DNA from 3 places in the Peribacillus sp. FSL P2-0133 genome. Region 3 is predicted to be linked to each of the others. Evidence: riboswitches for the same ligand, from Rfam matches in the RefSeq annotation. Region 3 holds a riboswitch; each other region holds the start of a gene.

Region 1 (4,252 bases), 1.9 Mb from region 3:
CTTAATATATATGGTTATGATATATTGGCAAAGACCTTAAAATTGGCTTTGGCTAAAAACCTGATCAGCCTTGATGACTTACTCGGTACAGATGAAGAAGTCATGTCCTTGTTAAGCTCCGCTGATGACCATGAGGTGCAAAATCTTTTAAAACGGATCCATGGTAACGTAAAGGTGATAGAAAATCAATTGGTATACGACATACATAGGAAAAACAAAGTGCGCCTCATTGATCCTTCCGTTATTCAAGGAACCCAATTATTAAGAGCATCCAGTTTATCAGAAAAAGTCAAGAAAATGGGAATTGAAGCTTATAAAAAAGCTTCGAAGGGCATATATCTAAAAGTGATTTCCGATTGAATTTCGTGTCAAACCATAACTAAAGTAAAAAACTCAAGGGTGATATTCATCCTTGAGTTTTTTCTCGGAAACATTTAAAGTCTCCTCCCGTATGCTTTCTTTGACCTTGATTAACAAATGCAGAATTAGGAAATAGGTAAGACTTATCAATAGGACACAACATGCTTAAAAATCTTAAGTACCATTGTTCTGGGAGTCAGGCACGGCCAACTGCATTTTTAGTGATCTTTCTAATCTGAACCAGCACCTTTTAAGAATTAAAAAATTATTGATGCTCTCAAAGTATTAACCCCATTTTCTAAATAACCCTTTAAACATGTTAATGTATAAACCCAACCTTCCTTTTGTCCTATCATTTTATTTATCAATTCGGGGTCGTCCTCTTTCAAACCTGATTCGTTCACTTCAATAATTGTACTCATTTTACCCAACTCTTTTAGTGTAATTGTAACAATCGTTTCTTGATCATTTCCTCCCCATGAGAACACGATTTTCCTATTTTCCTCTACTTCCAATACATTAATAACCACTTCAGCATCGTATTCGTTATATCTCAATGTAAGCGTCCTGCCTTGTTCCCATCTTTCAGAACTCGATGAGAACCAGAAATTCCCGATTCTTTCTGGGTCCACTATGGCTTCAAACACTTCATTGGTTGGTTTGACTATTTTAAATTTCGTGATTATTTGCGTATCCATCACTATCAACTCTCTTTCTTTGTGTCTTTATAGTTTTCCACTACCACTTAATTATTCCGATCTACTGTTATTGGCGGCAGGGTCCGTCCAGTTTCAAGCAAGCTCTTCAGGTTACTTAGAATCGCTGGCCATCCATTATTCAAGCCTTCAAAGGTATTATCATCATATACGAAATCCGTCTCCAAAAGCTCCTCATGCCTAAGCGTTAACTTCACAGTCGAATCATCCATAGTCTGCAGTATAAAAGTGACACGAGTAGGCTGCTCGCGAGGTGTTTCGTCTCCTGTCATGTTCCAAGTGAACGAGAGCAGGTGCAGCGGCTCACACTTGAGTACTTTACCATGATCAGTAATACGCCCATCTTCCAGCAAATATTTAACGCTTGAGCCTTCTTGCCAGTCAGACTGGACTTGGCATCCAAAATGGTACTTCTTCGTGACTTCACCGCTAGTAAGGGCTTCCCAAAGCTTCTCTGGTGGGGTTGCGATATAAATAACATGAACAAACGATGGTTTTTTCATCATCTTTTTCCTCCTCGCGTTTTTATACCTCATATCAAGATCGTAACATTATTCTATCAATCATTGTCGGCTTTTCATATACAGCCGGTCAAGCAGTTTTCTGCGACAAAAATCGGCCATATGGAAACTTCTTGATTTCCAATCGCTTTCAAGCTACGATAAATAAGGAAAATGATAATCCGCTCGGGCGGAAGAGGTTCTAGCTACCCTCTCAAAAAAACTAAGGAGAACAGTGCTCTTTCTTAGGGTGCTGTTTTTTCTGTATAAGGAGAATCAAGAAATGTTAAGAATTTTATTGTATTTAGTATCCATCATCACGGCGAATGTGGTTACAGCAGCTTTTGCGCCATTGCATTTTGGCATGTTCATCATTCCGATGGGTACATTGCTCATTGGGGGAACCTTCATCTTTCGAGATCTGGTCCAGAATAAATTCGGCCGCACGAAGACCTATATATGTATCGTCACTGCACTTATTTTATCTGCGTGTGTATCATTCTTATTAGGGGATACGTTATTGATCGTATTTGCTTCCGCATTATCGTTCGTGGTCGCAGAAACAGCGGATACGGAAATTTATACCCGTTTAAAACTCCCGATGAGTTGGAGGGTGTTTTACAGCGGAATCGTTGGAGGATTTTTCGATTCGGTGATATTTGTCGTGATTGGCCTAAGTCCGTTGGGTGCCAATATATTGCCATGGGAAGCAGTACCAGCTGCGGTCATCGGCCAAATCATCGTTAAAACGATCATTCAGTCAATTGGTGCCATACTGTTGGGACGAATCAATGTAGAACTGGAGAAACGTGTAGTCTCCAGTTAAAGCTAGGAGGGATGCACTCGATGGATGGAACCAAAAAAGAACAAGATAAATGCTATTGCCTCGAGGCCTTTCGTGAAAAATATGGCCCGCATGTTCAAGGGGAATGTATGAAGCTCTCCTGCGCCAATTATCGCAAGCATAAAGGAATAGACAAAAAAGGACCTAATTAGGTCCTTTTTTTGCGTGAATGGAGTAACTCACGAGTAAAAGGTGCGATATTCTGAGTACAGCACCAATTTACGAGTAAATAGAGAAAATTCACAAGTAAAAGTGCGAAACTCACGAGTAAAACAGCAAAACTCACGAGTAAAAGTGTGAAATTCACGAGTAAAAGTGCGAAATTCACGAGTAAAAGTGCTAAACTCACGAGTAAAAGGTGCGAAATCATTAGTGCAGCACCAATTTACGAGTAAATAGCGCAAACTCACGAGTAAAAATGCAAAACTCACGAGTAAAACAGCAAAACTCACGAGTAAAAGTGTGAATTTCACGAGTAAACGGTGCGATATTCTGAGTACAGCACCAATTTACGAGTAAATAGAGAAAATTCACAAGTAAAAGTGCGAAATTCACGAGTAAAAGTGCGAGACTCACGAGTAAAAGTGCGAGACTCACGAGTAAAAGTGCGAGACTCACGAGTAAATAGCGCAAATTCACAAGTAAAAGTGCGAAACTCACGAGTAAAAGTGCAAAACTCACGAGTAAAACAGCAAAACTCACGAGTAAAAGTGTGAATTTCACGAGTAAACGGTGCGATATTCTGAGTACAGCACCAATTTACGAGTAAATAGAGAAAATTCACAAGTAAAAGTGCGAAACTCACGAGTAAACGGTGCGAAATCATTAGTGCAGCACCAATTTACGAGTAAATAGCGCAAACTCACGAGTAAAAGTGCAAAACTCACGAGTAAAAGTGTGAAATTCACGAGTAAACGATGCGATATTCTGAGTACAGCACCAATTTACGAGTAAAACAGCAAAACTCACGAGTAAAAGTGCAAAACTCACGAGTAAAAGTGCAAAACTCACGAGTAAAAGTGCAAAACTCACGAGTAAACGATGCGATATTCTGAGTGCGGCACCAATTTACGAGTAAAACAGCAAAACTCACGAGTAAAAGTGCAAAACTCACGAGTAAAACAGCAAAACTCACGAGTAAAAGTGTGAATTTCACGAGTAAACGGTGCGATATTCTGAGTGCAGCACCAATTTACGAGTAAATAGCGCAAATTCACGAGTAAAAGTGCGAAACTCACAAGTAAACGGTGCGATATTCTGAGTGCGGCACCAATTTACGAGTAAATAGCGCAAACTCACGAGTAAAAGTGTGAAATTCACGAGTAAACGGTGCGAAATCATGAGTGCGGCACCAATTTACGAGTAAATAGCGCAAACTCACGAGTAAAAGTGCAAAACTCACGAGTAAAACAGCAAAACTCACGAGTAAAACAGCAAAACTCACGAGTAAAAGTGCAAAACTCACGAGTAAACGATGCGATATTCTGAGTGCGGCACCAATTTACGAGTAAAACAGCAAAACTCACGAGTAAAAGTGTGAAACTCACGAGTAAAAGTGCGAAACTCACAAGTAAATAGCCCATACTCTCGAGTAAACGCTCATAATTCATGAGTTTACTACTACATTCTATGAGTAATACTCTTTGCACTAGTATTCGCTCCAAACTCACGAGTAAACAGCAAAAAAAGCTTCCTGCACATTTCCAATAATGGGTGCAGGGAGCTTTTTATTTTGTTTAGAATTGCTCTGCGCTTTTCTGGACTAATTTTTCCAGGAAGTAAAAGCATTCTCGTTTCCGTTCAAGTTCGGTTTGTCCATTTTCGGTGACATG
Region 2 (4,252 bases), 1.9 Mb from region 3:
TGGTAGCTGATTATGGAAGGAATCTGGTTAACTGGATTTCTTTCTGTCAGAAATCTCAAGGTTGGAGCCCTTTTTACCGCCATCAATCACATAAAATCTAGGAGCTAATCTCCTTCTTTTTCTTTGATTGTCAGGATTCATCTTCATATAATTTTCGTATTCTTTGCGAAAGAATTCTTCGGTTTCCCGTTCCAGTGCTTTTCTTTCGTTAAAATCTGTTATGAATTTGAAAAAACGTTTCATATGAATTCCTCCTTATGGGGTTAAAAGGTCTTAGTTTAATAGTAACATATCATTAGTGAAATTTAACCTTTTTTTACAGATTTGGAGTAGAAATCGTGTCTTTGTGTGAATAAAGTTGTGAACGGTTAGATTCGAGAGAAAGCATGCAATGGATCATTACTGAGTAGAAGTGCCCGTGCATGGTGTTGAAAGGAAATGTCGGGATTTGCAGTAGCGGTTATTGGAAGTGATGGATATTTAAGTTAAAATATTCCTTTAATTAATTATACACTAAATATTCTGAAAATAAAGGAAAACATTCACTTCCAGCCGCTTTTGATAGATTTGCTTTTTAATGATTTATTATTGTGTATAGTTATTTATTCCCCGAATATACGAAAATGAAACAACCTATATAATGGGAAGGAAAAGCAATTTCCCGCATTCATGTGACGGGAAATTGCTAGTGTCATAATTGGAATTTCTTAACCTGTTCAGTCAGCAGTTCTGCCGAAGATGCAAGTTCACTGGCATGATGCGTGATTTCATCCATTGAAGAGCTGGATTGCTGAGCAGAGGCGGAGACTTGTTCGATTCCAGCCGCGGACTCTTCAGAAACCGCTGCGATATCTTCGATAGCCTGATTGATATTTTTGCTATTTGTGGAGATATAGTTCAATTCGTCTGTTATATGCTGTATTTTCATTTCCATATTCCCGACAGAGTGATTGATTGTTTCAAAGGTTTGGCCTGTGAGCGTGATCTGTTTCGTGCCTTCATCCACTTGTGTATAACCATCTTCCAGGGAGTGGACGACTGTTTTTGAATCCGTTTGAATGGCGGAGACAATATTGGTGATATCCCCAACGGAGTGTGTGACCTCTTCAGCGAGTTTCCGCACTTCATCGGCGACGACGGCAAAGCCCTTGCCATGTTCACCAGCACGAGCGGCTTCTATGGCAGCATTCAGCGCCAATAGATTGGTTTGATTGGATATATCCTTGATGACCTGCACAAGCTGTGAAATTTGCTGCGATTGAGAATCCAGCCCTTTCACTTGATCTACGGCATTTTTTACAATCCCATCAATACATTGCATCTGTTGGACTGAGCTGCGCATTAAAGTGGTGCCCTCCTTGGTCAAGGAAAGGATTTCGGTTGAACTTTTAGCTACATCCACTCCTTCTAGGAAGGCCAACTCGATCCTACCGGTGAAATCATCCATCATCCGAACCATTTCAGATGCCCGGTTGGCTTGTGACTCCGAACCTTCCGAAAGTTCATACATTGTAGTCGCTATTTGTTTGCTGCCCTGCTGCACTTCATTTGCTGATTGAGTCAGATCCTCACTTTGGTTGGAAACGGATTCGGACACAACGAGCATTTTTTCAATCGTATCACGAAGGTTTTTCTGCATTTGGTTGGCGGATACCGTTAATTCGCCCATTTCATCATATGACTTTTGCTCCAGGGGCTCATGATTCAGCTCTCCTTCAGCCACCATTTTCATCCTGTCCCTGATTTTAAGGAGGGGGGTGGTAATGAGGTTGGCAGTCACAAGCGCCAGCAGAAGGCCGATAAGGACTGCCGCAATGGATATGATGATACTTGTCGTCTTAACCGATTTCCCGCTTGCGATGACGGTTTCACCAGAAGTGACAATCAATTCCTCGCGTTCAGAAGCAAGCTCTTTGAAACCCTCCATTACTTCATTGCTGATTGGTGCCACTTCATTTTTGAGTATCTCTTTCGCGCGTTCTTCATTTCCCTTTTCATATTGTGGAAATACCCGGTCTACAATCATGGTCCTCCAATCCACGCTTTTCTCGATCAATTCCTTCGCATTATCAGAATCGCTTAAAGCGAGGAGATCCTCCTGGAGGACCTTGCTGTCTTCGGTATATTGTAAGAACCTTTCTTTATAACTCTCGTCACCATATAGAATATAGGCTCGGGCGAATGCGGTTCTTTGTGCTAGATTATATTGCAGTTTTTCATCTTGGATAAGAAGCGGAAGTTCCTTTTCGATGATATCCTGGGAATATACCAGAGACTTGTTGCTGCTGTAAATGTTGTATGCTCCTAAGATGACACATAAAGATATGATGAGTGAAAATGCCACCAATATCTTTCCTTTAATGCTTTTCAAATTAATGGACCCCTTTATCGATATTTTATTCATACTATTTTATCGGACGGATAATGGGATATTTAAGCAATGAAAAGATAACCAAATTTTCCATCAGATCTAATATTCACTAAATATAATCATCTTGATTTATTATCGTTTTCAAGTTACTATTGACTTGGAAAAATATAATATTCCGCGTTAAGGCGGAAGAGGTTCTAGCTACCCTCTCAAAAAAACTAAGGAGAAACAGTGCTCTATTCTTAGGGTGCTGTTTTTTTCCGTAAAAAGGAGTTTTATAGAAATGAAGAAGAAAGAAAAGGCAGTGGTTGTGTTTAGCGGAGGTCAGGACAGTACGACGTGCCTGTTCTGGGCATTGGAGAGATTTGAGGAAGTGGAAGCCGTGACGTTCGATTATAATCAGCGGCATAGCTTGGAAATCGAATGCGCTCAAAACATTGCCAAGGAATTGGGCGTGAACCATCATATCCTTGACATGTCGCTGCTGAACCAGCTGGCACCGAATGCATTGACGAGAAGTGATATTGCAGTGGCGGATGGAGAAGAAGGGGAATTGCCGTCGACGTTCGTACCAGGGAGGAATTTGCTGTTCCTTTCGTTTGCCGGAGTGCTGGCGAGTCAGATTGGCGCTAAACATATTGTCACCGGTGTTTGTGAAACGGATTTCAGCGGATATCCTGACTGCCGCGATGTATTCATTAAATCGTTGAATGTGACCTTGAACTTGTCGATGGACCAGTCATTCGTGATTGATACGCCGCTTATGTGGCTTAATAAAGAAGAAACATGGGAGCTTGCGGATCAGCTTGGTGCATTCGACTTTGTCCGCGAAAAGACCCTGACTTGCTATAACGGGATCATCTCCGACGGCTGTGGAGATTGTCCGGCATGTAATCTGCGGAAAAAAGGACTGGATGATTATGTAAGCAGACGGAAGGTGCTTTCATGATGTACGGTTTTACTATAGTGGATAAACTCCAAAAAATAGATGAAGATATTCAGCGCAGCCAATTGAAGTATACAAACAAGAGGGTTCTCGTGAGTAAGGAATTCACCTTTGACGCGGCGCACCATCTGCATGACTATGAAGGAAAATGCAAGAACCTGCATGGCCACACATATAAGGTCATTTTCGGATTGAGCGGGTATACGGATTCACGCGGTTTGATGATAGATTTCGGGGACATCAAGGATATATGGAAAAATGAAATTGAAATCCACCTGGATCATCGTTATTTGAATGAAACCCTGCCGCTCATGAATACAACAGCTGAAAATATGGTTGTCTGGATTTATGAAAAAATGGCCGAAGCCCTTTCATTGAAAGAATATGAGGGTGCTAGAGTCGAATTTGTTCGACTATACGAAACGCCGACAAGCTATGCCGAAGCCAGACGGGAGTGGATGGAAAGTGAGTAAACTCCCGGTTATGGAAATCTTCGGACCGACCATCCAAGGTGAGGGAATGGTCATTGGTCAAAAAACCATGTTCGTTCGGACGGCTGGCTGCGATTATTCATGTGCCTGGTGTGATTCCGCATTTACTTGGGATGGCACCGGTAAGGAAGATACCGTCCAGATGACTGCTAGAGAAATATGGGATGAGCTGAAGCGAATTGGGGGTTCTGGTTTTTCCTTCGTGACGATATCAGGCGGAAACCCGGCTCTGCTGAAAAACCTAAACGGCTTGATAGCGATCTTACATGAAAATAAAATGAAGATAGGTGTCGAAACACAAGGGAGCCGATGGCAGGATTGGTTTCTCGATATTGATGAACTGACGATTTCACCTAAGCCGCCGAGCTCTAGAATGAACACGGACTTTACGGTGCTCGACAAAATCATCTCGAACCTTGCCAATCGAAATCCGGAAAACCATGT
Region 3 (4,252 bases):
CTTCTTAAGCGTGCTTCGGTTTCCCGAATTTGAGTGACTTCTTTAGCATAAGTAATGATTCCGACTAAATCCTCCCCAACCATCATCGGGACAAACGAACAAGAAAGTAAGATGGACTTCCCGTACTTCGTCAGGAATTCTATATCTTTCCCTTTTTTTATCCCCTTTTGGTTTTCCATGACATATTGGCAAGATGTACGGATCAATTCCGCGTCTTCTGCTGAGAAGTTCAAATTAATGAATGAGGCTCCATGTATTTCTTCTTGTTGAAAGCCTGTTACCGTTTCAAACCTTGGATTTACGGTCGTGATCATTCCGTTTAAATCAAGCATCAGCATCGGATAAGGGTTGTGTTCAAACAATGATTTATAGCGTTGTTCACTATCGAATAATTGATTCTCCGCGACTACTCTTTCAGAAATATCCCTGCCGATGACTACTAAGCCTTTTCGTGAACCATCCTCATTGAACAGGGGAACTTTGATCGTATCAAAGGTCTTGTGATTGCCATCGGGAAGAGGGACGATTTCCTCACACCTTGTGATTTCCCCTTTTACCCACGTTTCTTCATCGGAAACTTCACAGTAAATCAACGACTCTTTATAAAATTCGGAGTATTCTGCGAGCTCACTGTCTCTTTTTCCCTTATAGTCTACATGCTCCAATTGAAATAATTGAAGGCCGAAGGTATTGGATTCAAGCCAACGGCCATCACCATCCTTGAAGTTAACGAAATCGACCATTGAATTGATGAGTGTACGCCGACGTTGTTCCGCTTCTTTTAATTGCTTGAATTCTTCCCTTTTAGCTAAATAAAGAAATAAAACCAAGCCTATTGATAAAAGGAAAACAAATCCTTCCGCTCTTTGAAGTTGAATGAAGACCTCTTTGTTTTGGATATTTGTAGTTAAAAAATAGTCGAACACGACTAGTGTAAGAATCCCGGATAGGATATATATTGCTAAGATGGAGCGTTTGGACATGGAGATTCTCCCTGATTTTAAGACATTTCTAAGGTAAAATTACATACACATTTTAACAAACTATCGGAAAAAAATATATGCAGAATCCTAAATAAAAAACAGGGGCCAAAGTGGTCACCTGTTTTTTCTGAAGAAGGTTTGTTTCTTTTTCTTTTTTGCACGCTTATAGATAATGAAAAATAGTAAGAAGAAGAGTGCGAGTGCTGCTAGCGTATATTGGTTCATTTCAACAGATAGCAGTCCATATGGAATGAGCGAAAGGAAGAAAAAGTATATAAGGTTGCCAAGTGACGTCGCTAATAAAAAATCCTTGAAAGTGACGGTGCTGACTCCAGCTACCAAGTTAATTAAGCTTGTTGGGATCAGAGGGAAAATCCTGCCTGTAAAAACGTACATGAAGCCATGCTCCACAACAGATTCTTGCCACTTTTCGCCAATCTTCTTTAAGAGAAACTCCTGAAACCAGTTTCTTGCTGCATAAAAAATGAAACCTGAGGCAACAACGCTTGTAAACCAACTCCATAGATATCCATATATGAATCCGAATATCGTGACATTGATAGTCAGGAGCAAAATCAAGGGAATGATTGTAAAAGAATTTTGTACAAACATTAATACGAATGTCACAATAAATGTAAGCAAAAGGTTTTCCTTCAAAATGCCAATAACAGAATCTAGATCACTTTTCCAAACCAAAGTGAATAACTCTGCATTAGAAAAAATAAATATTGCAATTACCAATAGACCGATTATGGTCAGGACTTTTTTCAAAGGGCCACCACCATTCTTACTAGTAGTTTATCATTTTCGAGTTCATTGGTGAAAAAAAAGAGCTGCCGCATCATGCAGACAGCTCTTTTCATTATAGTGGGTTCGCGACGAGAAGATTCCATTAAAGCCACTTTTCAAACTGAATTCTTTTGTTCATTCCATAAATGATTGGCGCTCCAATCAAGAGGACAACGAATTCACCGACAGCCGTGGTCATCCAGCTTAACCAGAATGGGAACCCCAGGGCAAGGTTCAGTTCAATTGCAATTAAAAACATTGTGAAAGTGAAAAAGATAATCGTGGCGATCATCCGTCCTTTAATGCCTTTTATGAACCGAGAAACAAAAATGACAAGCAATAAGGCGAGCAGAGATTGCCCCACCCCGAAAATCAAGTCATATGGCACCATCGGCGAAAATAGCAGATTCGATATGAAGACTCCGCCGACGATACCGTAGATATACTTTTTATTGAATACAATCAGATGATTCAATATTTCCGGTACACGAAATTGGAACATCTGAAATGATATTGGTTGGAACACCAATGAGACCGCCACATACAAGGCAGCCAATAACCCGCTTATCACGAGTGTACGAACATTCATTTTACTCTCTCCCTAGTTTTTTATCGTGGGATGGTTACGAACCACGTTTAGGCGTTTGCCCGATGTTTAATAGTATCCCATGTAAGCTTATTTCGTCAATTTGTAAAGAATGGTTTTAATTTATAAGTTTCCAAGCACGGGAAGTAGCTCAATTGGATTTTGATTTATTGCAATGAAGGATGATATTATTTCAATATGTACTTCAAAGGAGTGAATATAGTATGTCGATCGAGAGTGTCAAAAGCCATTTTAAACAATGGGATCGGGAAGGCGATGTAATGGAGTTCGAAACATCGAGTGCTACGGTGATTGAAGCAGCGGAAACCATCGGTGTTATCCCAGCGCGGATTGCTAAGACTCTTTCCTTTAAGGGGGAAGGTGAAAAAGCCATTTTGGTTGTTGCCGCAGGGGACGCGAAAGTGGATAATAAGAAATTTCGTCAGACGTTCGGTTTCAAGGCACGAATGCTTTCACCTGAAGAAGTGCTTGCACAGACCGGCCATGCGATCGGAGGAGTTTGCCCGTTTGGTCTGGCAAATGATCTAGCTGTTTTTCTTGATGTATCGATGAAACGCTTTGAGTCATTGTTCCCGGCATGCGGCAGTGCGAACTCTGCAATAGAACTTAAACTCGCTGAGTTGTTTGAATATTCAGGCGCGGAGGATTGGGTGGATGTTTGCAAAGGTTGGGAAGAGAAAGGGAATGAGGAAACGGCGGTAGGCAATGCAGTTGATGGCCTTTGATGGTTTCAAAAAATCCACATGAATGGAATTGAGTCCACTATGGTGGACTTTATTTTAGTGGCGACCGCATACATTTTCTATGATTTAAGCGGAAAATCGGGCAGAAAGTGTTCCTGAGCGGAGGTTGAAAGATGTTAAATGAAAGCAAAAGAAAAAGCAATAACAGCTATCTTAGTCTTAAAACTCTTTATGAAGAGAATATAACGGTTAAGAGCATTGCCCAGGAGCTTGAGTTTTGCCATAAAAACGATCTGGCGGTGGATATCCATAAAGCATTGGAAAAAAAGAATTTTGATATATTGGCAGTGCAAGATCAGGGGGAAATCATCGGGTATATCGAAAGGGAGGAACTCGGTGAAGGAAGCATCTCTGAATATTTGAGAAACTTTTCACCAAGGGAAATGGTTTCGGATTCAACCCCTTTGATCCAGCTTCTCCAGATTTTCAAGAATAAAACAAGGGTGTTCGTATTAGAGAATAATTCGATTAAAAAGTTGATTACCCATGCCGACCTTCAAAAGCCTCCGATCAGGATGCTGATATTCGGATACATTACTTTATTGGAAATGAGGATGAGCGATATCATCCAGGATAGATTCGGCGATGGCAGCTGGTATCCAATGATCAGCGAAGACCGTTTAGAAAAGGCAACCGAATTATATAGAAGGAGAATCGATAAAAACGAGGATATCAATATAATAGAGTGCCTGCAAATCAGTGATAAATTCGATATCATACATAAAGATAGAGATTTGAGGCGCTTCTTCCAAATCCCTTCGAAAAGTAAAGGGAAGAAGGATGCGAATGCCATCCGGAAGTTACGGGATAAGATTTCCCATGCTAATGAATTGGGTCTGGACATGTCATGGATGGAAATCATCGAGGTTGTCGAGTCCTGTGGCCGACTGCTCGAAATCTCTGAATCTTATCAGTATGAAAAATAAGATCCGGCTAATCATGCTGGTTCTTTTTTAACGCATCCAAACAGAAAAAACTGCCCATATCAGGCAGTCTCCCCCTCAAAACTCCGGCAGTTGGTCCAGGTTATTTTCTTTTATTCCATCGGGCTCACTCCGCAATATGTCACGTCCATATTTATGAAAGACGTCAACATTTGCCAGGATGCCTGCTTTGGCTTCTGAAAGGGC

Evidence for each region. Region 3 has a riboswitch for preQ1 ahead of MKY17_RS02435 (QueT transporter family protein). Riboswitches for the same ligand answer to the same signal wherever they lie in the genome.
Region 1: linked by a shared signal. The riboswitch ahead of MKY17_RS21240 (VUT family protein) and the one ahead of MKY17_RS02435 (QueT transporter family protein) in region 3 are both predicted to bind preQ1.
Region 2: linked by a shared signal. The riboswitch ahead of queC (7-cyano-7-deazaguanine synthase QueC) and the one ahead of MKY17_RS02435 (QueT transporter family protein) in region 3 are both predicted to bind preQ1.

The regions. Positions count from the first base shown of each region.
Region 1 is NZ_CP150254.1:4,419,887-4,424,138, reverse strand. Features, by position in the region: gene MKY17_RS21255 (HD domain-containing protein) at 1-360, shown strand, start outside; gene MKY17_RS21250 (SRPBCC family protein) at 618-1,058, opposite strand; gene MKY17_RS21245 (SRPBCC family protein) at 1,106-1,579, opposite strand; PreQ1 riboswitch class I at 1,767-1,809, shown strand; gene MKY17_RS21240 (VUT family protein) at 1,860-2,402, shown strand; gene MKY17_RS21235 (hypothetical protein) at 2,423-2,572, shown strand; gene MKY17_RS21230 (PadR family transcriptional regulator) at 4,157-4,252, opposite strand, start outside.
Region 2 is NZ_CP150254.1:4,426,734-4,430,985, reverse strand. Features, by position in the region: gene MKY17_RS21295 (hypothetical protein) at 28-243, opposite strand; gene MKY17_RS21290 (methyl-accepting chemotaxis protein) at 692-2,371, opposite strand; PreQ1 riboswitch class I at 2,557-2,599, shown strand; gene queC (7-cyano-7-deazaguanine synthase QueC) at 2,655-3,320, shown strand; gene queD (6-carboxytetrahydropterin synthase QueD) at 3,320-3,790, shown strand; gene queE (7-carboxy-7-deazaguanine synthase QueE) at 3,783-4,252, shown strand, end outside.
Region 3 is NZ_CP150254.1:495,727-499,978, forward strand. Features, by position in the region: gene MKY17_RS02425 (PAS domain-containing sensor histidine kinase) at 1-983, opposite strand, end outside; gene MKY17_RS02430 (VTT domain-containing protein) at 1,098-1,754, opposite strand; gene MKY17_RS02435 (QueT transporter family protein) at 1,876-2,361, opposite strand; PreQ1 riboswitch class I at 2,368-2,412, opposite strand; gene MKY17_RS02440 (YbaK/EbsC family protein) at 2,583-3,104, shown strand; gene MKY17_RS02445 (hypothetical protein) at 3,236-4,048, shown strand; gene MKY17_RS02450 (DUF3892 domain-containing protein) at 4,124-4,252, opposite strand, start outside.